One region of the Streptomyces sp. NPDC050509 genome, then DNA from elsewhere that is predicted to be linked to it. Evidence: riboswitches for the same ligand, from Rfam matches in the RefSeq annotation. Region 1 holds a riboswitch; each other region holds the start of a gene.
What was found. A riboswitch is a leader RNA that binds a small molecule or an ion and turns the genes downstream of it on or off. The one in region 1 is predicted to bind cyclic di-AMP.

Region 1 (7,243 bases):
GTCCACGTCGGCCCGAACGCGGTCCCGGCGCTGGCCCGCGAGGGGTACACCTGGACCGCCGTACGCCCGGCCGAGCTGGCCGCGACGCTCGCCTGGCCCGGGGCGTGGCGCACGGCGCGCGACCACTGGCGGTACGGCGCGGGCGAGCTGCGCCGCTCCCTCTCGAAGCGGGCCTTCGCGACGGCCGTACGGCGGCTGCTCCCCGCGGTCAGGGACGCCGACCTGCGCCCGGCGGCGGCGGGCGTACGGGCCCAGGCGGTCCTGCGGGACGGCACCCTGGCGGACGACTTCCTGATCCGGCGGGCGGGCCGCACGGTCCACGTCCTGAACGCGCCGTCACCGGCGGCGACCGCGTCGCTGCCCATCGGCCGTGAGGTGGCGCGGAGGGCGCTCGCGGTGCTGGCGGAGGAGCGGGGACCAGGGGCGGTCCGCCGGGTTCCGTAGAATTGGGGCAGCACGGCCGGCTCCCGGCCGTACCGCACCCCCACCCCGCCCCCGCCACCAGCCCGGATTGCCGAGATGACCGAGAACCCCACAGCGAGCCGCAGCGCGGGCCCCACGGTGAGCCGTCCCGCGAGCCGGATGTTCCCGGACGGCACGGGCCCCGCGGCCGACCCCGCCGGGTCGCACTTCGAGCGGCGCATCCGCAGCTTCCAGCCGCGCCGCAGCCGGGTGACCACCGGGCAGGCCGACGCGCTGCGGCGGCTCTGGCCCGCCTGGGGCCTGGACATCGACGGTCAGCGGGTGCTCGACCCCGGCGCGCTCTTCGACGGGCTGCCGGTCGTCCTGGAGATCGGCTTCGGGATGGGCGAGGCGACGGCGCGGATGGCCGCCGACGACCCCGGCACCGGCATCCTCGCCGTCGACGTGCACACCCCGGGCCAGGGCAATCTGCTCCGGCTCGCCGAGGAGAACGGGCTGACCAACGTACGGGTGGCCAACGGCGACGCGATCATCCTGCTCCGCGAGATGCTGCCCGCCGCGTCGCTCGACGGGGTACGCGTCTACTTCCCGGACCCCTGGCCCAAGAAGCGGCACCACAAGCGCCGGCTGATCCAGCCGGAGTTCCTGGACCTGGCCGCGGCCCGGCTGAAGCCCGGGGCCGTACTGCACTGCGCGACCGACTGGGAGCCGTACGCCGAGCAGATGCTCGCCGAGCTGACGGCCCATCCGGACTTCGGCAACACGGCGCCGGACGGCGGCTACGCGCCACGGCCCGCATTCCGGCCGCTGACCCGGTTCGAGGGCCAGGGACTCGACAAGGGACACGTGGTGCACGACCTGCTGTTCCGCCGTACCGACAACGGTTAGGCCACCCTGAGATCACCCGGGGTGATCGCCGGGTGTCAGTGCCCCTCGTTAGGGTCATGGGGTGTCAGAACCGTCCCCGCAGCGCCTCGACCCGCATCCGGCCATCCCCGTCTACGAGCAGCAGGAGCAGCTCGGCGACCTGTGGAGCGCCGTGCCCGAGCCCGCCCGCAGGCGCTACCGGCCGACGCGCGCGTTCTGGCGCAACAGGGCGGTCAGGGCCGGGGCGTTGGTCACGGTGCTCGCGCTCTGCGCGCTGGTGATCCTCGCGCTCGTCCGGGAGCAGACCGGGCCCCAGGGCTTCCTGGTGGGCCTCGGGCTCGCCGTGCTGCCCGTACCGCTGCTGGCCGCGGCCTTCCGCTGGCTGGACCGGGTCGAGCCGGGCCCGTGGACGAATCTGCTGTTCGCCTTCGCCTGGGGCGCCTTCGCGGCGGCGCTCGTCGCGATCCTCGCGAACTCCTTCGCGACGGAGTGGATAGCCACCGCCACCGCGGACCCGGCCGGCGCGGAGTCCCTGGGCGCCACGGTGATAGCGCCGGTCGTCGAGGAGAGCGCGAAGGCCACGGCGATCCTGCTGATCTTCCTCTTCCGCCGGAGGAGCTTCACGGGGCTGGTCGACGGCGTGGTGATCGCGGGCTTCAGCGCCACCGGCTTCGCGTTCACGGAGAACATCCTCTATCTGGGCAACGCCTTCGGCGAGGACCAGAGCCAGGGGCACTCCGGGCTGAACTCGGTCACGGCGGCGACCTTCTTCGTACGCGTCGTGATGTCGCCGTTCGCCCACCCGCTCTTCACGGCGGCGACGGGTATCGGCTTCGGCCTGGCGGCCGTGGCGGCCCGGCGCCAGAAGGTGCGCCGGGTGGTCTTCCCGCTGCTCGGGCTGGTCCTCGCGATGGGCATGCACGCCCTGTGGAACGGGTCGGCGGCGCTGTTCGGGCCCTTCGGCTTCTACGCCGTGTACGGGGCGATCATGGTGCCGGTCTTCGGGCTGCTGACCTGGCTGGCGATCTGGAGCCGCCAGCGCGAGCTGCGCACCCTCGCGGCCGAGCTGCCCGCGTACGCCGCCGCGGGCTGGCTGGCCCCGGCCGCGCCCCTCGCGCTCTCCTCGATGCGGGCACGCACCATGGCGCGGGGGTTCGCGAGCCGCAGCCACGGGCGCGCGGCGGCGCGGGTGGTCGGGGAGTACGAGGCGTTCGCGACGGCCCTGGCGTTCCTGCGCCACCGGGCCGGGCGTGACCCGGTCGGCCCGGACTTCGTGGAGCGCGAGCAGGAACTGCTGCACCACCTGTGGGAGCGCAAGGAGATAGCGGGGCCCGCGCTGACCTATGCGGCGCGGGCCACGGGCCGGGTACGGGTGCCGCCGCCGTACATCGACTACGACGGCTACAACCCGTACCGCCAGTACTGATCGTCCGTCCCGAGGTGACCTCCGTCAGACGGAGGCGGCGGTCACGCGGTGCCGGGTATCAGGCGGAGGCGGCGGTCAGCTCCGCCAGCTCCTCCTCCGTCAGCTCCAGCTCCGCGACCGCGAGCAGCGCCGGAAGCTGCTCGGGCGCCCGCGCGGAGGCGAGGGGCGCGACGACGGTCGGCTGCGCCGCCAGCCAGGCGAGCGCGACGGTGGCGACCTCGGCGCCGTGCGCCTCGGCGATCCGGTCCAGCGCGGCGAGCACCTTCACACCGCGCTCGGACTCCAGGTACTTGCCCGCACCCTCGGCGCGGGCGCTCTCCACCTGGGTGCCGGGTCGGTACTTGCCGGTCAGGAAGCCGGAGGCGAGGGCGAAGTACGGCACGACGGAGAGGCCGTGTCGGGCCGCGGTGTCCCGCAGGGGGCCCTCGTACGTGTCGCGCGAGACCAGGTTGTAGTGCGGCTGGAGCGCGACATACCGGGCAAGACCCTCGCGCTCCGCGAAGGTGATCGAGGCGTCCAGCCGTTCCGCGCTGAGGTTGGAGGCGGCGACGGCGCGGACCTTGCCCTCCTTGACGAGCTGGTCGAGCGTGGTGACGATCTCCTCGACCGGGACGTCCGGGTCGTCGAAGTGCGTGTAGTACAGGTCGATGTAATCGGTCCCGAGCCGGCGCAGCGACTCCTCGGCCCCGGCCTTGATCGTGGCGGGCTTCAGCCCCTTGAACTCCGGGTGCGCGCCCACCTTCGTCGCGACGAGCACGTCGGAGCGGTTGCCGCGCGCGGCGAGCCACTCGCCGAGGACGGTCTCGGACTCACCGCCGGCATGGCCCGGCACCCAGGACGAGTAGGTGTCGGCGGTGTCCACGAAGTTGCCGCCCGCGGCGGCGTACGCGTCGAGGACGGCGAAGGAGGCCGTACGGTCGGCGGTCCAGCCGAAGACGTTGCCGCCGAGGGCGAGGGGGAAGACCTTGAGGTCGGAGGAGCCGAGTGTGCGCAAAGTCGTCATACCTCACTACAACTCCCCCAGGGAGCGCCCTATTCCGTTTCAGGGCACTCCCGTTGCCCTCAGGGCCTGGGAGTTGACCTCAGGGCCTCAGGGCCTCAGGGGTTGATGCCCTTGCCGTTCAGCCAGGCCATCGGGTCGATGCCCGTACCGCCGGAGGTGTGGACCTCCAGGTGGAGGTGCGGCCCGGTCACGTTGCCGGTCGCGCCGACCCGGCCGATGACCTCACCGGTGGAGACCTTCTGCCCGGCGCTGACGGAGAGCGAGGACTGGTGCGCGTACCAGACCTCCGTGCCGTCATCCAGCTCCAGGACCGTGCGGTAGCCGTACGAGCCCGACCAGCCGGCCGACTTGACGGTGCCGCTGTGCACGGCCTTGATCGGGGTGCCCGTGGGCGCCGCGAAGTCCAGGCCGGTGTGGTAGCCGGAGGACCAGAGGGAGCCGGACTGACCGAAGGAGGAGGTGAGGGTGTACGAGGAGGTGGGGAGGGAGTAGCTGGCCGCCAGCTTGGCGAGACGTTCCTTCTCGGCCTTGGCCTTGGCCTCCGCCTCGGCCTTCTTCTTGGCCGCCTCGATCTTCTTCTCGGCGTCGGTCTGGCGCGCCTTGGCCTGGGCCGCGGCCTTCTCGGCCGCCGCGTCCTGCACCGCCGCCTTCTGCGTGGCGTCGGCCTCGGTCTGCTGCCGCTCGGCCTGCTGGAGGATGCGGGCGCGCAGCGCCTCGCCGGCGTCGGTGGCGCCCTGTTCGGTGTCCGAGATCGTCAGCCCGGCGGTGGTCAGCGGCTCACTGGCCAGCACGTCGGACTCGGAGTCCGAGTCGTCCGAGCCGAGATAGGCCATCCCCGGCAGGGACTTGGCGTCCGGAAGGTTGTCCGCGATGGCATCGGGCAGGGATATGGAGACCGCGGGCTTGTCCTGCGCGGTGGCGATGCCGCCCGCGCCGACAGCGGCGATGACGCCGACGCCGAGGACGGTGGAGCTGCGGGCGAGTCCGTTGCGCTGTCTGGCGACGCGGTGCTTGCCGCGTACGGGACGGACGGACTCCTCGGTGGGGTTCCACTCCCCCCAGGTGCCGGGCGCCTCGTTCTCACCGCCGCTGCCGAAGGAGTGGGGTTCGAAGGTCGCCGTGGGGGCAGACTGGTTGGACGCCACTGAGGCGTGCTCCTTTCCTTCCTTCTCGCCTACCGGGTTAGCTGACGGGTTCGGAGCAGGAAGGTCTCCTACGGGTGTCCCCTGCCGCGCACGGCGGCAAGTAACTCCCGATTCACCCCAATGGGTGGTTCCCCGGTTCCCTCGCGGGATTCGGCGCACGCGCACGGTGCCATCTCTGACGACGGCTGGGACGACCGCGCTGCGTTATCGAACGTTAATAGAGACCAGGGCGTTATTCCAAGCTGTTCCCGGTGATCGTTAACGACTTCGCATCGGACGTACCGGGACACAAGAACGCGCATCAGGGCGAGTTGATCGACGCCAGGAGCATATCCGTCCACCGCACATACTTGACGGTATGTCATTTGTTGTGCGGAGCGGTACGTGTCGAACACGCTTCGTGACCGCCGGTCGTGGTCCGCCCTCACACTTCCCTCACGCAGCCGCGTCGCGGAGGCCGACGCGGAGAGCCTCACGGACCCGCGTCACGACGGACCCGCGTCACGGAACGATCGGCATCGTCCTGCGCCGCTCCGGCTCCCCCTCCGTGGGCCGGCTGACCGCCAGCAGCGCCATGTCGTCCTGGCTGCCGCCGCCCGTGTGCAGCCGTACGTCGTCGATCAGCGCCTGGAGCATCTCGTCGGGCCCCTGGAAGATCCGCCCGTCCAGCCGCTCGCGCGGGACGTAGAAGACCCCCTGGCCGTCGCGCGCCTCGGTGAGCCCGTCCGTGTAGAAGAGCAGCGTCGCGCCGTCGGGGTACGCGGACTGCTCCGCCCGGTCCGGCCACGCGCCCAGCTCGCTCATGCCGAGCGGCAGCGCGGGGTCGCGCGACGCCAGCATCCGTACCGCTCCGTCGTGGCACATCAGCAGCGGCTCGGGATGCCCCCGGTTGACGAGCCGTACGACGTCCTCGCCGTGCGGGATCTCCGCCAGTACGGCCGTGGTGAACCCCTCGAAGACATCGAGCCCGTCCCGCCGCGTCCCCTCGCGCAGGAGCGAGCGCTCCAGCCGCTGTGCGACGCCCTCCAGCGAACTCTCCTGCTCCGCCGCCTCCCGGAACGACCCGATGATCACGGCGACCGCCTCGACCGCCTCCAGCCCCTTCCCCCGTACGTCGCCGACCACCAGCCGCACCCCGTACGGCGTGTCCTGTACGGCGAAGAGGTCCCCGCCGATGAACGCGCCCTCCTGCGCCGCCTCGTACCGCGCCGCGATCCGCAGACCGCCGATCCGCTCCGCCGGTCTGGGCAGCACGGCGCGCTGGGCGGTCTCGGCGATGATGCGGGCGGAGGCCAGCCGTTCGCCGCTGCGTCTGACGACCCCGTTGATGTAGAGCGCGAGGGCGGAGACGACCAGCACCGTCAGCAGCTCGCTGACCGACACCACCGTGGTCAGCGTGCCCGTATGGGCGCGCAGCGCCACCTCGGCGGCGAGCGAGGCCAGGGCCACCAGCAGGGTGCCGAAGAGCGGGTAGAACGGCGCCGCGACCAGCGGGGCGGCGGCGAAGAGCGGCGACGAGGTCACCCGCGCCGGGGTCACCAGATCCAGGATCACCCCGCCGATGATCACCAGCGCGGGCAGGAACCGGACGACCCGGCGCCCGGCGAGGCGCCGCCCGTACCCGTACGGTCCGTGCGGCGCCCGGCCGAGATCCCTGGCGGGGTCGCGCCGGTGGTCGCGCCCGTTCGTACCGGTGGCCCAGAAACCCGCACCGTCGGCACCCCAGAACCCGGCGCCGTCGGCGTCCTGCCTGGTCCTGCCGCCGAGGCGTTCTCCGATTCTCCTGAGCTTCCCCACCAGTCGTCTCCTGCCCGATCCGCCGACGGCTGCGGACGGTACCGCGCTCCACCCAGGCTGGCCGCTGCCGCGCCGGGCAGCGACCCGCCGTCGGCCGACTGGGCTACGGAGAACCGGTACCACCGGCAGGAGACCGGTACTGCCGGACAGGAGACCGGTGCTGGACTGCGGAGAACCGATGTGGAAACGCTCAGTCGGTCAGGTGGCGCTCGGCGTACACCTTCATGGCGTCCCGCACGAGCACAGCCGTACCTTCACCGTACTGGTCATACGTCGCGGTGAAACGTGGATCATCGACGTACATGGCCGTCACCCCGATGACATAAGACCTGGTGGGCTCCATGGTCACCGACAGCCAGTCGCAGTGACGCCGGGCGATCGCCTGCGCCTCGTCGCTCGAAGCGCCGTGCCCGGCCGCCGCCGTACGCCCCCAGTCGCGGGCGATCGACTCGTGCTGCTCACCGAACGCCCGGCGCTCCCCCTCGCTCAGCGAGCGCCACCAGCGGTCGCTCTTCTCGTAGGCGGGGCGACCCCACCGCTCGGTTGCCTCCTGCTCGTACCGCGTGTGCGCGAAGCCGTCCA
Region 2 (7,243 bases), on a different contig from region 1:
CACGCGATCCCGTCCAGGATGTCGTGTTCGCTGACGACGACCTCCTGGGCGCCGGTCCGTTCCATGATCGCGAGCAGGACGAGAGAGCCCGCGCCGATGACGTCCACCCGGCCCGGGTGCATCACGGGGATCGCGGCCCGTTCCGCATGGGTGGCGGCGAGCAGGCGGTCGGTGATCTCCTTGACCCGCTCGTACGGGACACGGGAGCGGTGGATCGCCGCGGAGTCGTACGTCTCCAGGCCCAGCGCGATCGCGGCCACCGTCGTCACCGAGCCGGCCAGGCCGACCAGCGTACGGGGCTCGCGCAGCGGGACGGTCCGTTCCGCGAGGTCGAGCGCCGCCTCGATGTCCGCACGGACCGCGGCGATCGCGGCGGGCGTCGGCGGGTCGAGGACGTCGCCGCCGTCCCGTACGAGGTGGCGCTCCGTCAGCCGTACGCAGCCGATGTCCACCGACCGCGCCGCCCGCACCCGGTCGTCACCGACGACGAACTCGGTGGAGCCGCCGCCGATGTCCACCACGAGGAAGCTGTCCTGCCCGGGCAGCTCCTTCGTCGCGCCGGTGAAGGAGAACGCCGCCTCCTGGTCGCCGGTGATCACCTCGGGCTCCACGCCCAGGATGTCCAGCACCCCGCGCACGAAGTCGTCGCGGTTCTCGGCGTCGCGCGAGGCGGACGTGGCCACGAAGCGGATCCGCTCCGCGCCGTGCTCCGCGATGACCGCCGCGTACTCCCGGCACGCGGCGAAGGTACGCTCCAGCGCCTCCGGCGCGAGCCGGCCCGTCCGGTCGACGCCCTGGCCGAGCCGTACGATCGTCATCCGCCGGTCGAGATCGACCAGTTCGCCCGTTTCCGGGTGGACGTCGGCGACGAGCAGGCGGATCGAGTTCGTACCGCAGTCGATGGCCGCGACCCTGGTCATGCCGCGCCCGCCCCCGCGTCGGAAGGACCGGACCCGCACGGCGTGACGCACGGGCCCTTCGCCCACCACTCCGGGAGCATCGCCAACGCCTCGTCACCCAGCGGGTTCACCCCGGGGCCGGCCGCCAGCGAGTGGCCGACCAGGACGTGCAGGCACTTCACCCGGTCCGGCATGCCGCCCGCGCTGGGGAAGCCCTCCAGCACCTCGATGGCGTCGCGCCGCGCGAGGTAGTCCTCGTGCGCCGCGCGGTACGCGGCGGCCAGCTCGGGGTCGGTCGCGAGGCGCTCGGTCATCTCCTTCATGACACCGTTCGCCTCCAGCGTGCCGATGGCCGAGGCCGCGCGCGGGCACGTCAGGTAGTACGTCGTCGGGAAGGGCGTGCCGTCGGGGAGCCGCGGGGCGGTCTCGACCACGTCCGGCTGTCCGCAGGGGCAGCGGTGCGCGATGGCGCGCAGCCCGCGCGGCGGGCGGCCGAGCTGTTCCTTGAAAGCGGCGACGTCCGCCTCGGTGGGCTCGGTGCGTACGGTCTGCGGAGGGGGCGTCTTCATGCCTGCCTGGTTCTGCCGTTCCGGATTCATGTCATGCGGATTCGTGTCATACGGTGCGTGCGTGCGGGGGCGGGGGGCTAGGTGCCGGGGCGGTCCGCCTCGTCCACGCCGTCCAGGACGTTCGAGTACCAGGGCCGGTCCGCCGCGCCCTGTTCCGCGCGCCGCTCCTCCGCCTCCGCCGGGTCGATGACGGTGAAACCCGTCTCCCCCGGCCGCAGGTAGTGCAGATGCTCGCGGGCCAGCCGCTCGATGTACGCGTCGTCCTGGAGCCGCGCCTTCTCGTCGCGCAACTCCTCCACCTGCCGCTGGGCCTCCTGGCTCAGCCGCTCCTGGTCGGCGATCTCGTTCCGCTGCGACACGTACTCCCGCATCGGGTACGCGAGCGCCACCACCAGGGTGCAGACGACCAGCGCGAGGAAGGCCGCCCGTCCCGTGAGCCGGGACCGGCGGTCCTGCCTGCGGTTCTGCGAGCGGTAGACCCGGGCCGCGGTCTGCTCGCCGAGCAGCCGCAGTCTGGTCGAGGTGGAGAACCGGTCGCGGTTCCCGGCCATGGCCCGCCTCCCCTGTCACGTACGTACGTCCCCGGACACGGTACGGGACCGCGGCCGGGGACGTACGGACGACGGGCGGTTCGCCGCCCGCGACGGGCTACGCGTTACGCGCCGCCCGCCCTCTGATCAACTAGTTCGCGGAGCGGAAGCGCGGGAACGCGCTGCGGCCCGCGTACACCGCCGCGTCGTCGAGGATCTCCTCGATGCGCAGAAGCTGGTTGTACTTGGCGACGCGGTCCGAGCGGGCCGGGGCGCCGGTCTTGATCTGACCGCAGTTCACGGCCACCGCGAGGTCGGCGATCGTGACGTCCTCGGTCTCACCGGAGCGGTGGGACATCATGCACTTGAAGCCGTTGCGCTGGGCCAGCTCGACGGCGTCCAGGGTCTCGGTCAGCGAGCCGATCTGGTTGACCTTGACGAGCAGGGCGTTGGCCGAGCCCTCCTCGATGCCCCGGGCGAGGCGCTCCGGGTTGGTGACGAAGAGGTCGTCGCCGACGATCTGGACCTTGGCGCCCAGCTTGTCGGTGATGATCTTCCAGCCGGCCCAGTCGTCCTCGAAGAGCGGGTCCTCGATGGAGACGAGCGGGTAGGCGGCGACCAGCTCCTCGTAGTACTCGGTCATCTCGGCGGCCGAGCGCGACTTGCCCTCGAACTCGTACGAGCCGTCCTTGTAGAACTCGGACGCGGCGACGTCGAGCGCGAGCGCGATGTCACGGCCGGGGACGTAACCGGCCTCCTTGACCGCTTCGAGGATGAGGTCGAGCGCGGCGCGGTTGGACTCCAGGTTGGGCGCGAAGCCGCCCTCGTCGCCCAGACCGGTGGAGAGGCCCTTCTGCTTCAGGACCTTCTTGAGCGTGTGGTAGACCTCGGCGCCCCAGCGCAGCGCCTCGGAGAAGGACTCCGCGCCGATCGGGGCGATCATGAATTCCTGGATGTCGACATTCGAATCGGCGTGCGAGCCACCGTTCAGGATGTTCATCATCGGAACGGGCAGCAGGTGCGCGTTCGGGCCGCCCAGGTAGCGGAAGAGCGGCAGGTCGGACGCCTCGGAGGCGGCGTGCGCGACGGCGAGCGAGACACCGAGGATGGCGTTGGCGCCCAGCGAACCCTTGTTCTCGGTCGCGTCCAGGTCGATCATCGCCTGGTCGATGAGGCGCTGCTCGGTGGCGTCGTACCCGACCAGCTCCGGGCCGATCTGCTCGATGACGGCGAGGACGGCCTTCTCGACACCCTTGCCCAGGTAGCGGTTGGCGTCTCCGTCGCGGAGTTCGACGGCCTCGAACGCACCGGTGGAGGCACCGGAGGGGACAGCAGCACGACCCGTGCTGCCGTCGTCGAGGCCGACCTCGACCTCGACCGTGGGGTTACCTCGGGAGTCGAGGATTTCCCGGGCTACGACGACGTCGATGGACGGCACGAGCATCTCCTTCTGGATGTGACGCGTGGGTGCAGGGTCTCTTGGCCTTGCGACATGAGCCTAACCGGCTCCGGGTCATCGGCCAGCCGGTGCCCGCCCCTAAGGCGCCGCCGTGGACCCTCCCGGGCGACATGAGGCCCGGTTCCGTGCCCGAAAAGGCCCCGGCCCGGCGCGTACGGGGGTGACGCGCCGGGCCGGGGAGGACGGATCAGCTCAGGTGGAGCTGCTGACCCGGGTAGATGACGTCCGCGTCGGGGACGATGTCCTTGTTCAGGTCGAAGATCTTCTCCCAGCCGCCCTTGACCTTGTGGGCGGTGGCGATCTTGGAGAGGGTGTCGCCGGACTTGACCTTGTACTCGCCGTCACCCTTCTTGATCGTGGCGGGACGGCTCTGGCCGCGCGAGGCCGGCTGCGCCTCGTCACGGCTCGACTGCTGCGGCTGCGCCTGCTGGCTCGGGGCGGACTTCTGCGTACCGGAGTTGCTGGAGCTACCAGAATTGCTGGAGCTACCGGAATTGCTGGAGCTGCCCGAGTTGCTGGAGCTGGAGGAACCGGAGTCGGAACCGGAGCCCGAGCCGGTCGAGCCGCCGCCGTACGAGGCGCCGGAGAGGTTCACGCCGCAGTTCGGCCAGGCGCCCTTGCCCTGGCCCGCGAGGACCTTCTCGGCGACGGCTATCTGCTGCGACTTGGAGGCCTGGTCGGCGCGCTGGGCGTAGGAGGTACCGCCGTACGCGGCCCAGGTGGAGGGCGTGAACTGCAGACCGCCGTAGAAGCCGTTGCCGGTGTTGATCGACCAGTTGCCGCCGGACTCGCACTGGGCGACCTGGTCCCACTCGGAGGCGGTGGCGGCGGAGGCGGCGGTGGCACCGAGCAGGGGGGCCGCGACGGCGGCACCGGTGATCCCGGCGAGCGTCGCGTAGCGGACGGCCTTGGACGGGCGACGGTGCTTGGCCTTGCTGGAACGCAGCAGCATGGAACACATCTCCTCACCGACGCCTACGAGGTGAGCTGTCGGGTTCGGGCCAATGAGTTGCCCGGCCGCGTGCTCTCACACGCGGCTTCACCCCAAGCCGGTCACCGCCCGTCTCTCGACGGCCGGGCCCGGCGCGAACCTATGGGTCCCCCGCTCCTGCCTTCGGCGCTTGAAGCGACGATTACTCCCCCCGACCGACGGCAGGATTCGGCGTGACGGTCGACGAGGCCCGCGGTGCGAGCGGTTCAGACCGTAATCACAGGCCTGCCGGTTGTTCAAAGAGGAACATCCCGGAAAAAACGCCCTTACCTCCTCCGACGGACAATACGTTTCCGCAGGTGGGAACCGAATTCGCCCAACCGCCGAGACACAGAGCCCGAGTTGCGGTGAAGAGACCCTTGTCTCACTTGCACAGAAGGGGACATACGGTCGCTAACTCACCGCGTTCCGGCCGGAGATCGGAGGCGCCGGCCAGGACGGACGCGGCCGAGGAGGCGTCAACGGGGCGCCGTTCAACGGCACTCGCCCGCGCCCGCTCCGGATCCGTCCGTTCCGGGCCGCGGGATCCGTACGCGTCCGGCCGCCGGATCCGTACGCGCCGATCCCGGAACCGGCCGATCCCGTCCCGGAATCCTTGATTCCGGTCGGCGGAGCCGTCGGTTCCGGTCGGAGCCGTCGGTTCCGGTCGGAGCCGTCGGTTCCGGTCCGGAACAGTCGGTCCCGGCCCCCCGGCCCCCCGGCCCCCGGCGCGGGCGCCTCAGACCCAGCCGCCGACGACCTTCTGTCCGCCGGTCGACAGGGAGAGGTGGCCGCCGACCGCGTCGACAACCCGCTCGACCTCGCGCTCCACGCCCTCCGTGAGCTTGCCGGCGTCACGCGTCCCTGCGGCCCCGCGGGACGCACGGCTGTCCGCCCCGCGCTCCTCCGTCGCATCGCCCGGCGTGGCGCTCTCGTCGGCCGCCTGGCCGCGGTGCTTGCCCTTGGACGTGCCGCCCTTGTCGTCGGCGTCGTCCTCGCCGGTCGCGGAACCGGTGGCTCCGGGGCTCGGGCTGGTGGCGTCCGGGTACTCGTCCCCGTCCCGCTCCGTCGCCGTACCCTTGTCCGCGCCCTTGCCGGTCGTACCGTCAGCCGACGGCGACGTACTCCCGGACGCGTCGGTCGACGGGGTTCCGGACGTGTCGGCGCTCTCGCCCCCGCCCGTCACCCCTTCCACGACGTCGGAGACAGCGCCGCCGACCGCCTTGGTCAGCCCGGAGACACCGGCGCAACTGGACCACGCCTGCGCCCCCTGGGCCTCGAACACCTTCTCGGCCACGGCTATCTGCTGCGAGCGGCTGGCCAGGTCGGGGCGCGCGGCGTAGTCCGCGCCCCCGAACTCGTCCCAGATCTCCTGGGACATCTGGAGCCCGCCGTAGTACCCGTTGCCGAGGTCGGCACTCCAGGTGCCGCCGCTCTCGCACTCGGCCACGTGGTCCCAGGTGGAGCCGTCCGCCGCGCTGGCGGCGCCGGCGCCGAGCAACGGGATCGCGATCGCGGATCCGGCCACCCCGGCGGCGACGAGAAGAGCAGGGGCCTGACGAGGTCGACGGTGTCGGCCGTTCCGGGACATGCGGTTGCCTTCCGTGTGACTGTCAATTCAACTCCGGCATGGTGCTGCCGAGTCGTCGTGAACGTAGCGGTACTCGAATGCTTGTCACAAGTCGATGCAGCGGAGATCACGTGAAAGTCACAGTATTGACGAACCGTCAGGCAATTACCGGCCGGACAATGGCGTGAACTGCACCGGAAGTGTGCGCAACCCCCTCATGATGAGCCCGCCGCGCCAGCGCAAATCGGAAGGATCTTCCGCAAGCCGCACGTCGGGAAGGCGGGTCAGCAGGGTGGCGAGCGCGGTCTGCCCCTCCACGCGGGCGAGCGGCGCGCCCAGGCAGTAGTGGATGCCGTGCCCGTATCCGAGGTGCTGATTGTCACGCCGCCCGAGGTCGAGCACGTCGGGGTCCGGGAAGCGCTCCGGGTCGCGGTCGGCGGCGGCCAGCACGACCAGCACGGGGTCGCCCGCCGCGATCCGCTGCCCGCCCAGGGTCAGCGGCTCGACGGCGTACCGCCAGGTCGCCATCTCCACGGGTCCGTCATGGCGGAGCAGTTCCTCGACCCCGGTCTCCAGCAGCCCGGTTTCACCGGCCGCGAGCGAACTTTGCAATCGTTCACGCTCGGCCGGATTTCGCATTAGCGTGTACATGCCATTTCCGATGAGATTCACCGTGGTCTCAAAACCGGCGAACAGAATGATAAAGGCCATCGCCGCGGCCTCATTCTCGGTCAAATGCTCACCGTGATCGCTCGCCCGGATCAGACCGGAGATCAGATCGTCGCCCGGATTCTCTCTTTTACGGTGGATGAGTTCGGCCAGATAGCCGCGCATCTTCTTCACCGAGCGGGCGACCCCGCCGCGCGGACCGCCCGTATGGCCCGGCTTTGAATGTCGCAGCATCATGCCCGCCCAGTCCCGGAAGTCGTCCTGGTCCTCGGGCGGCACCCCGAGCAGATCACAGATCGCGTAGATGGGCAGGGGGAAGGCGAAATCGTGGATCAGGTCCGCGCTGCCCCGCTCGGCGAAGCCGTCGATCAGACGGTCGGTCAGCTCCTGTACGCGCGGGGCGAACTCGGCGACGCGGCGGGGCGTGAACGCCTTGGACACCAGCCGCCGCAACCGGGTGTGGTCGGGCGGGTCGATGTTCAGGAGGTGCGTCATCAGCTCCGCCTTGCGCTCCCCCGGGATGCCCGTCTTCCCCCGGGCGTGCGCCGGCTCGGCGTGGTGCGCGGGGTTCTTGGAG
Region 3 (7,243 bases), on a different contig from region 1:
CGGTCGGGCGCGTCGGCGGCATGGACGTCCTGCGCCGGGCGCCGGATGGCGCCGGCGCCCTTGACGATGTGCTGCTCGTCGCGGTCGGCGCCCTCGCGCCGGTCTGCCTCGGCGCCGCTGAACTCCTCGCGGAGCGCGGCATCGGCTGCACCGTGGTCGACCCGCGCTGGGTCAAACCCGTCGACGAACAGCTCGCGCCGCTCGCCGACCGGCACCGGCTGGTCGCGGTCGCCGAGGACAACTGCCGCAGCGGCGGCGTGGGTTCCGCCGTCGGCCAGTCGCTCCGCGACGCGGGCGTCGACGTACCGCTGCGTACCTTCGGCATCCCCGAACAGTTCCTGGCGCACGCCAAACGCGGTGAGGTGCTGGCCGACATCGGCCTCACCCCGGTCGAGATCGCGGGACGGATCAGCGCCGCCCTGACAGGCGAGGAGAGCGAGCGATGAGCGGATCCCCCAGACCGGCACCGTCCAAGGGGTTCGATCTGCCGAGCCTGCTCGCGGAGCGCGGCGCCGAGCGCTACGAGCTGCACACCAAGCACCTCAACCACCAGCTCCCGCGCATGCTGCACACCATCGGCTTCGACCGGGTGTACGAACGGGCCGAGGGTGCCTACTTCTGGGACGCGGACGGCAACGACTACCTGGACATGCTCGCGGGCTTCGGCGTGATGGGCCTCGGCCGGCACCACCCCGTCGTCCGCAAGGCGCTCCACGACGTCCTCGACGCCTCCCTCGCCGACCTCACCCGCTTCGACTGCCAGCCGCTGCCGGGCCTCCTCGCCGAGAAACTCCTCGCGCACAGCCCGCACCTGGACCGGGTGTTCTTCGGCAACAGCGGTACGGAGGCCGTCGAGACGGCCCTGAAGTTCGCCCGGTACGCCACCGGCCGGCCCAGGATCCTCTACTGCGACCACGCCTTCCACGGGCTGACCACCGGGTCGCTCTCCGTCAACGGCGAGGACGGTTTCCGCGACGGCTTCGCCCCGCTGCTGCCCGACACCGCGATCGCACTCGGCGACCTCGACGCGCTGGAGCGTGAGCTGGCCCGCGGCGACGTGGCCGCACTCGTCGTGGAGCCGATCCAGGGCAAGGGTGTGCACGCCGCGCCGCCCGGCTTCCTGCGTGCCGCCCAGGAGCTGCTGCACCGCCACAAAGCGCTGCTCATCGCCGACGAGGTGCAGACCGGTCTCGGCAGGACCGGCGACTTCTACGCGTACCAGCACGAGGAGGGGGTGGAGCCGGACCTCGTCTGTGTCGCGAAGGCGCTCTCCGGCGGCTACGTGCCCGTCGGCGCGACCCTCGGCAAGGACTGGATCTTCAAACGCGTCTACTCCTCGATGGACCGGGTCCTGGTCCACTCCGCGAGCTTCGGCTCCAACGCCCAGGCCATGGCGGCGGGGCTGGCCGTCCTGTCGGTGCTGGAGGACGAGGAGATCGTCGCGGGCGTACGAACCACCGGCGAGCTGCTCCGCTCCCGGCTGGCCGCCCTCGTGGACCGCTACGAGCTGCTGCACGAGGTACGCGGCCGGGGGCTGATGATCGGCATCGAGTTCGGCCGGCCCGACTCGATCAAGCTGCGCGGGCGCTGGGCGATGCTCCAGGCCGCGCGCAAGGGTCTCTTCGCCCAGATGGTCGTCGTACCGCTGCTCCAGAAGCACCGCATCCTCACCCAGGTCTCCGGCGACCATCTTGAGGTGATCAAGCTGATTCCGCCCCTGATCATCGGGGAGCGCGAGGTGGACCGCTTCGTGGCCGCCTTCACGGCGGTGATGGACGACGCGCACGCCGGGGGCGGACTGATGTGGGACTTCGGCAGGACACTGGTGAAACAGGCCGTCGCCAACCGGTAGCGGGCATCGCTAACCGGTAGCGGCCACGGCGTCCGGCCTGGCCGGTCCGCACCGGATTCTTTTGCCTCCGGGGCAAGAAATTTGCCCCGGAGGAAAGTTCCTGGCGCAATGGACGTATGAGCACACCTCCTGCCGGAGAGGCGGCCGACGAGCTGCCCGACCAGCTTCCCGACGTCGCGCCGCGACTGCGCGAGCTGCGCCGTGGCCGCCGGCTCACCCTGGAGGCCGCCGCCCGGCGGGCGGGGCTCTCTCCCGCCCATCTCTCCCGGCTGGAGACCGGCCGCAGACAGCCCTCCCTGCCCATGCTGCTCGGGCTGGCCCGGATCTACGGGACGACCATCTCCGAACTGCTCGGCGAGGCGCCGCCGGAGCGCGAGCCGATCGTCCGGGCCGGCCGGGCCGAACCCGTCGAGGCCGACGGATGGACGTACCACCAGGCGGGCGGCTCCGGACGTGCCATGCAGCCGCTGCGGCTGGAGGTGCCGTACGGGGCGCAGGGCGACCTGGTCCGGGTGCACCCCGGCGAGGAGTGGCTGTACGTTCTCGACGGCCGGCTCAGGCTGAGCCTCGGCGACACCCCGCACCTGCTGGGCCCCGGCGACAGCGCGCACTTCGACTCGCTCACCCCGCACCGCATCGCGGCGGCCGGACCCGAGGGGACCGAGCTGCTCTTCGTCCACACCCTGCTCCAGAGCCCGACCGCCGACCTGTGCCTCGGCGGCCCGGCCCACCGTGTCTGACCTGACGAGAGAGGCCCCCACCATGTCGGAGACCGAGCACCCGGTGCCTCGTGACGGAGCACCGCACCATGTCATGGACGAGGAGAAGAGGTTCCCGCGCGGGCTGGTGATCCGGCTCTTCGCCTATCTGGTGGCCGGGCACATCTTCGCGGCCTTCCTCTATCTCCTCTTCCACCTCGGAGCCCAGGGGCAGTGACCGCCGGCACGCGAAGGAGCCCCCGGCGGCGTCAGCCCTCGTCCAGGAGGCGCGCGCGCAGCCGCTCGCGGGTCCCGGGCGTGAGGCCGAGGCCGTCGGAGAGATAGCGGTCGGTGGAGCCCCAGGTCTTCCCGATGGCGTCGAAGGCGGCGCGCAGGTAGTCGGCGCGGGCGTCGAAGAGCGGGCTGAGCAGCGCCGACGCCTCACCCGACACCGCGGCGGGCGTGCGGTCGGCGCGGCGGAAGAGGTAGCGGCGGTGCGGGTCGTTCGACTTGAGGTAGTCCGCCTCGATCGCCTCCGGCTCGACGCCGACCGCGAGCAGCGCCACGGCGACCGAGATACCGGCGCGGTCCTTGCCCGCCGCGCAGTGCAGCAGCGCGGGGAGGCTGTCCTCGGCGAGCGCGTGCAGCAGGCGGCCGTGCTCCGCGGTGCGCTCCGTGACGATCGCGGCGTACGAGCCGGTCATCCGGGCCGCGGCCCTGCCGTCCCCGAGGAGCGAGCGGAGCTGGTCGATGTCGCCGTACCGGACCATCCGCCAGAACTCGGCGCCGTCGGCCGGGTCGGAGAGCGGGATGTTCACATGGCGTACGCCCGTCAGCGCCACGTCCGCGCCGTCCAGCCGCAGATCGGCGGAGTTGCGGAAGTCGAAGATCGTGTGCAGACCGAGGCCGGTGAGAAAGGCGGCGTCCTCGACGCTCGCGTGGGCGAGATGCCCGCTGCGGTAGAGCGCGCCGTACCGCACCCGCCGTCCGTCCACGGCCGGCAGGCCGCCGACATCACGGAAGTTGCGCACCCCGGACAGCTCCGGCTCGGTGGACGGGACCTGCGGCGACTGCTGCGTCACGCCTGCTCCTCCGTGTCTGCCGTCGGCGTTGCTCGCCGGCGGAGTCGATTCCCGACCCTACGACATCCGTTCGCGCGCTCGTCAGTGCCGAGGAGCGGCTGCGGAGCGGCCGATGAGTGGCCGATGAGCGCGTGCATGCGGACAGCGCACGCGGGGATAAAACGCCCAAACAGTCCTCTGTCCGGATTGACTGATTCCGCACAACCTGCCCCGGTCGCGGGGGAGATGGGTGGCGGCTGGTGAGCAGGATCATATCCGTGACGTTCCGTGGTGACGGCGCGAAAGGGAAAGGCCACCTCGAAAGGGAATTGGGGAGCGGTCTCCACACAGGGTGACGGGCGATCTTCCGGCAACGGGACGTGTATGTCGCCGATGGAAAAGGGTGGCTTGTTCCGGCCGTCCCACTCGCCTACGTTCACCCTCAATCCGAGCGGAACGCCGAATCCTGCCGCCGCCTCGGGGACACCATCCACCCATTCACGCGTGGCAGGAGCGGGGGACCCAGGTAGTACGCCGTTCCGGTGCTCCGGCATCAGGGACGGCTCGGGGTGAAGTCGCGCACCACGCGCGGCCGGGCAGCTCCAGTCCGAACCCGACAGCTCACCTCGTAGGCGCCGGAGAGGACATCGCCATGCCCGCGAAGGGTAAGCACCGCCGCCCGAGGACCAACCCGTTCTCCCGCGGATTCATCGCCGCCGGAACAGGCGGCGCCGCCATCGCGCTGCCGCTCATCGGCGCCACCGGCGCACACGCGGCGCAGCAGGCCGCACCCGCCGCGGCCCCCCAGGCCGCACCCGCCACCGCGCACACCGCCCAGAACCTGCCCGCCGCCGCGCCGCGAGCGGATGCCGCGACGCAGGTGACGCGGTCGGCCGCCACGAAGGTGCGGACGTACGCGGTGGTCGCCGGTGACTACCTCTCCAAGATCGCCGACGAGCAGAACGTCCAGGGCGGCTGGCAGCGGCTGTACGAGGACAACCGCCAGGCCGTCGGCGGCGATCCCGCGCTGATCCACCCCGGCCTGAAGCTCACCCTCGGTGGCAAGGGCGCTTCCGCGCGCTCCGAGGCGCCCGCCCCCTCGAAGTCGTCGAAGTCCTCCGGGTCCTCCGAGTCGAAGTCCTCCGGGGCTTCGAAGTCCTCGAAGTCGTCGAAGTCCTCCTCGTCCGGCACGTCCTCCTCGGCGGCCAAGAGCGCGGCCCCCGCCGCCAACTCCGCGGCGCGGAGCAGCGCTTCCGGCTTCACCCTGCCGGTCGACGGCGTCGGCGTCGGTACGTCGTACCGCGCCGCGGGCGGAAGCTGGTCCAGCGGTTACCACACCGGTGTGGACTTCGTGGCCTCCACCGGCACCACCGTGAAGGCGGTCGGCGCGGGCACCGTCGTGTCCGCCGGCGCCGGCGGCTCGTACGGCAACCAGGTCGTCATCCGGCACGAGGACGGCATGTACTCCCAGTACGCCCACCTCTCCTCCCTCTCCGTCTCGGCCGGCCAGAGCGTCGGCTCGGGCCAGCAGATCGGTCTCTCCGGGGCCACCGGCAATGTGACGGGACCGCACCTGCACTTCGAGATCCGGACGGGACCGGACTACGGCTCGGACGTCGACCCGCTGGCCTTCCTCCGGCAGAACGGCGTCTCCATCTGATCCGCCCGCCTGATCAGTCCGGTCGGGCTGATCCGTCCGGCGACACCGTGACGCTTTTCGTCTCCACCGCGCGGCCCGGCACCGAATGTGCCGGGCCGCGCGGCTTTTCGCTATTCCCACTTGAAAGAAAATTGACCGATGGTGTTTCTCACCCCACGTCAACCCCTGCCTACGGTCGCGTAGGTCACATGGCCGGGTGGAAAATACCCTGCTGTGGCAGACGATTCGAGAGCAAGAACGAGAGCAAGAAAAGACAACATATTCGGGTCGTACGCGGCGATCGGTGACAGCTTCACGGAGGGCGTGGGAGATCCAGGACCCGACGGGCTGTTCGTCGGCTGGGCGGACCGGCTCGCGGTCCTGCTCGCCGACCAGCTTCCGGTCTCCGGTGCGACGGCCGACCCCGTCCACGGCGACTTCCGCTACGCGAACCTGGCCGTACGCGGCCGGCTCCTCGACCAGATTGTCGCCGAGCAGATCCCCCGGGCCAGGGAACTCGCCCCGGACCTGGTGACCTTCTGCGCGGGCGGCAACGACATCATCCGCCCCGGCACCGACCCCGACGATGTCGCCGAGCGCTTCGAGCGGGCCGTCGCCGACCTCACCGGCGCCGTCGGCACGGTCATGCTGACCACCGGCTTCGACACCCGCCGCGTGCCCGTACTGCGCCATCTGCGCGGCAAGATCGCCACGTTCAACGAACACACGCGGGCCATCGCCGACCGCTACGGCTGCCCCGTCCTCGACCTCTGGTCCTTCAGGACCGTCCAGGACCGGCGGGCCTGGGACGGTGACCGGCTGCATCTGTCGGCCGAGGGGCACACCCGCGTCGCGCTGCGCGCCGGGCAGGTGCTGGGCGTCGACGTACCCGCCGACCCGGACCAGCCGTGGCCGCCGCTGCCCCCGCGCGGCACGCTCGAAGTCCGGCGCGACGACATCCACTGGGCGCGCGAGTACCTGGTGCCCTGGATCGGGCGCAGGCTGCGCGGCGCCTCCTCCGGCGACCATATCGAGGCGAAGAGGCCGGACCTCCTGCCCCTGAAACACTGACGCGGCCTCCGGGTCCCGGGCGGCGGGGGCGGCGACGCGGGACCTCATGCCCCGCGTGACTCACGCCTCGCGTGACCTCACGCCCCCGCCGGGATCCGCTCCAGCACCCCGCCCGCGAAGACGTCGTACAGGGGCAGCGTCTCCAGATGGACATAGCCGATATGGCAGTCGCACACCGCCAGCGGACAGGCCCGCGGCGCGAGCGCGCGACGGTACGAGCCGTCGTAGAGATTGCCCAGCTCGGCGCGGACGAAGTGGCAGCGCCGTACCGTGCCCTCGCCGTCCACCGAGATCACCGACTCGCCCGTCCGGCACGGCAGCCCGGCCGAACGGTGCGGATGGCGGCTGTACGGGAACAGCGGGTCCAGCTCCGTCCACCGCGCGGCCTCCTCGTCCGTGTAGGAGTGCCCCTCGGCCGCGTTGATCCACAGGTAGACGTGTGGGGGCAGCTCCGCGCGCAGCCGGCGCGCGTGCTCCAGATGCGCGTCGAGGCCGACGACCCCCACGCTGAACCGGATACCGCGCTCCGCCAGCTCGTGGGCCTTCGTCAGGAAGCGGTCGTACGGCGTCTGCCCCGGGTGGTACGTGCACCACAGGGCGAGCTTCGCGGGGTCGGCGTCCGCCAGCCGGTCCGTACGGAAGCTGAGATTCGTCTGGACGGCCACCCGGCGGATGTGCGGCAGCAGCGACAGCTCGGTGAGCGCCCGCCGGTACCAGGAGCGGACCATCCCCTCGCCCCAGGGCGTGAACAGCACGGAGAGCCGGTCGTCCGTCGCGGCGGCGGCCCACGCGGTGAACCGCTCCAGGGCCGCCCGGTCGACGCGTAGCTGCTCGCTGCTGTCCCGCCGCTTGGCGAAGGGACAGTAGGGGCAGTCGTAGTCGCAGGAGGCGAGCGGCCCGCGGTAGAGGATCGTCAGATCCA

Region 2: another riboswitch for cyclic di-AMP. It lies ahead of ACIBJC_RS14565 (transglycosylase family protein); the one in region 1 lies ahead of ACIBJC_RS27200 (M23 family metallopeptidase).
Region 3: another riboswitch for cyclic di-AMP. It lies ahead of ACIBJC_RS03095 (peptidoglycan DD-metalloendopeptidase family protein); the one in region 1 lies ahead of ACIBJC_RS27200 (M23 family metallopeptidase).

The regions. Positions count from the first base shown of each region.
Region 1 covers NZ_JBITHL010000009.1:471,175-478,417, reverse strand. Annotated here, with positions in the region: gene lhgO (L-2-hydroxyglutarate oxidase) at 1-444, shown strand, start outside; gene trmB (tRNA (guanosine(46)-N7)-methyltransferase TrmB) at 583-1,311, shown strand; gene ACIBJC_RS27210 (PrsW family intramembrane metalloprotease) at 1,373-2,716, shown strand; gene ACIBJC_RS27205 (aldo/keto reductase) at 2,775-3,719, opposite strand; gene ACIBJC_RS27200 (M23 family metallopeptidase) at 3,815-4,864, opposite strand; cyclic di-AMP (ydaO/yuaA leader) riboswitch at 4,876-5,030, opposite strand; gene ACIBJC_RS27195 (PP2C family protein-serine/threonine phosphatase) at 5,366-6,445, opposite strand; gene ACIBJC_RS27190 (MerR family transcriptional regulator) at 6,852-7,243, opposite strand, start outside.
Region 2 covers NZ_JBITHL010000004.1:482,913-490,155, reverse strand. Annotated here, with positions in the region: gene ACIBJC_RS14585 (exopolyphosphatase) at 1-920, opposite strand, end outside; gene ACIBJC_RS14580 (DUF501 domain-containing protein) at 917-1,468, opposite strand; gene ACIBJC_RS14575 (septum formation initiator family protein) at 1,546-2,019, opposite strand; gene eno (phosphopyruvate hydratase) at 2,150-3,442, opposite strand; gene ACIBJC_RS14565 (transglycosylase family protein) at 3,645-4,406, opposite strand; cyclic di-AMP (ydaO/yuaA leader) riboswitch at 4,415-4,587, opposite strand; gene ACIBJC_RS14560 (transglycosylase family protein) at 5,167-5,955, opposite strand; gene ACIBJC_RS14555 (cytochrome P450) at 6,163-7,243, opposite strand, start outside.
Region 3 covers NZ_JBITHL010000001.1:805,851-813,093, reverse strand. Annotated here, with positions in the region: gene dxs (1-deoxy-D-xylulose-5-phosphate synthase) at 1-446, shown strand, start outside; gene ACIBJC_RS03115 (aspartate aminotransferase family protein) at 443-1,852, shown strand; gene ACIBJC_RS03110 (helix-turn-helix domain-containing protein) at 1,969-2,592, shown strand; gene ACIBJC_RS03105 (DUF6126 family protein) at 2,615-2,788, shown strand; gene ACIBJC_RS03100 (tyrosine-protein phosphatase) at 2,820-3,632, opposite strand; cyclic di-AMP (ydaO/yuaA leader) riboswitch at 4,093-4,259, shown strand; gene ACIBJC_RS03095 (peptidoglycan DD-metalloendopeptidase family protein) at 4,264-5,271, shown strand; gene ACIBJC_RS03090 (SGNH/GDSL hydrolase family protein) at 5,485-6,321, shown strand; gene ACIBJC_RS03085 (STM4011 family radical SAM protein) at 6,399-7,243, opposite strand, start outside.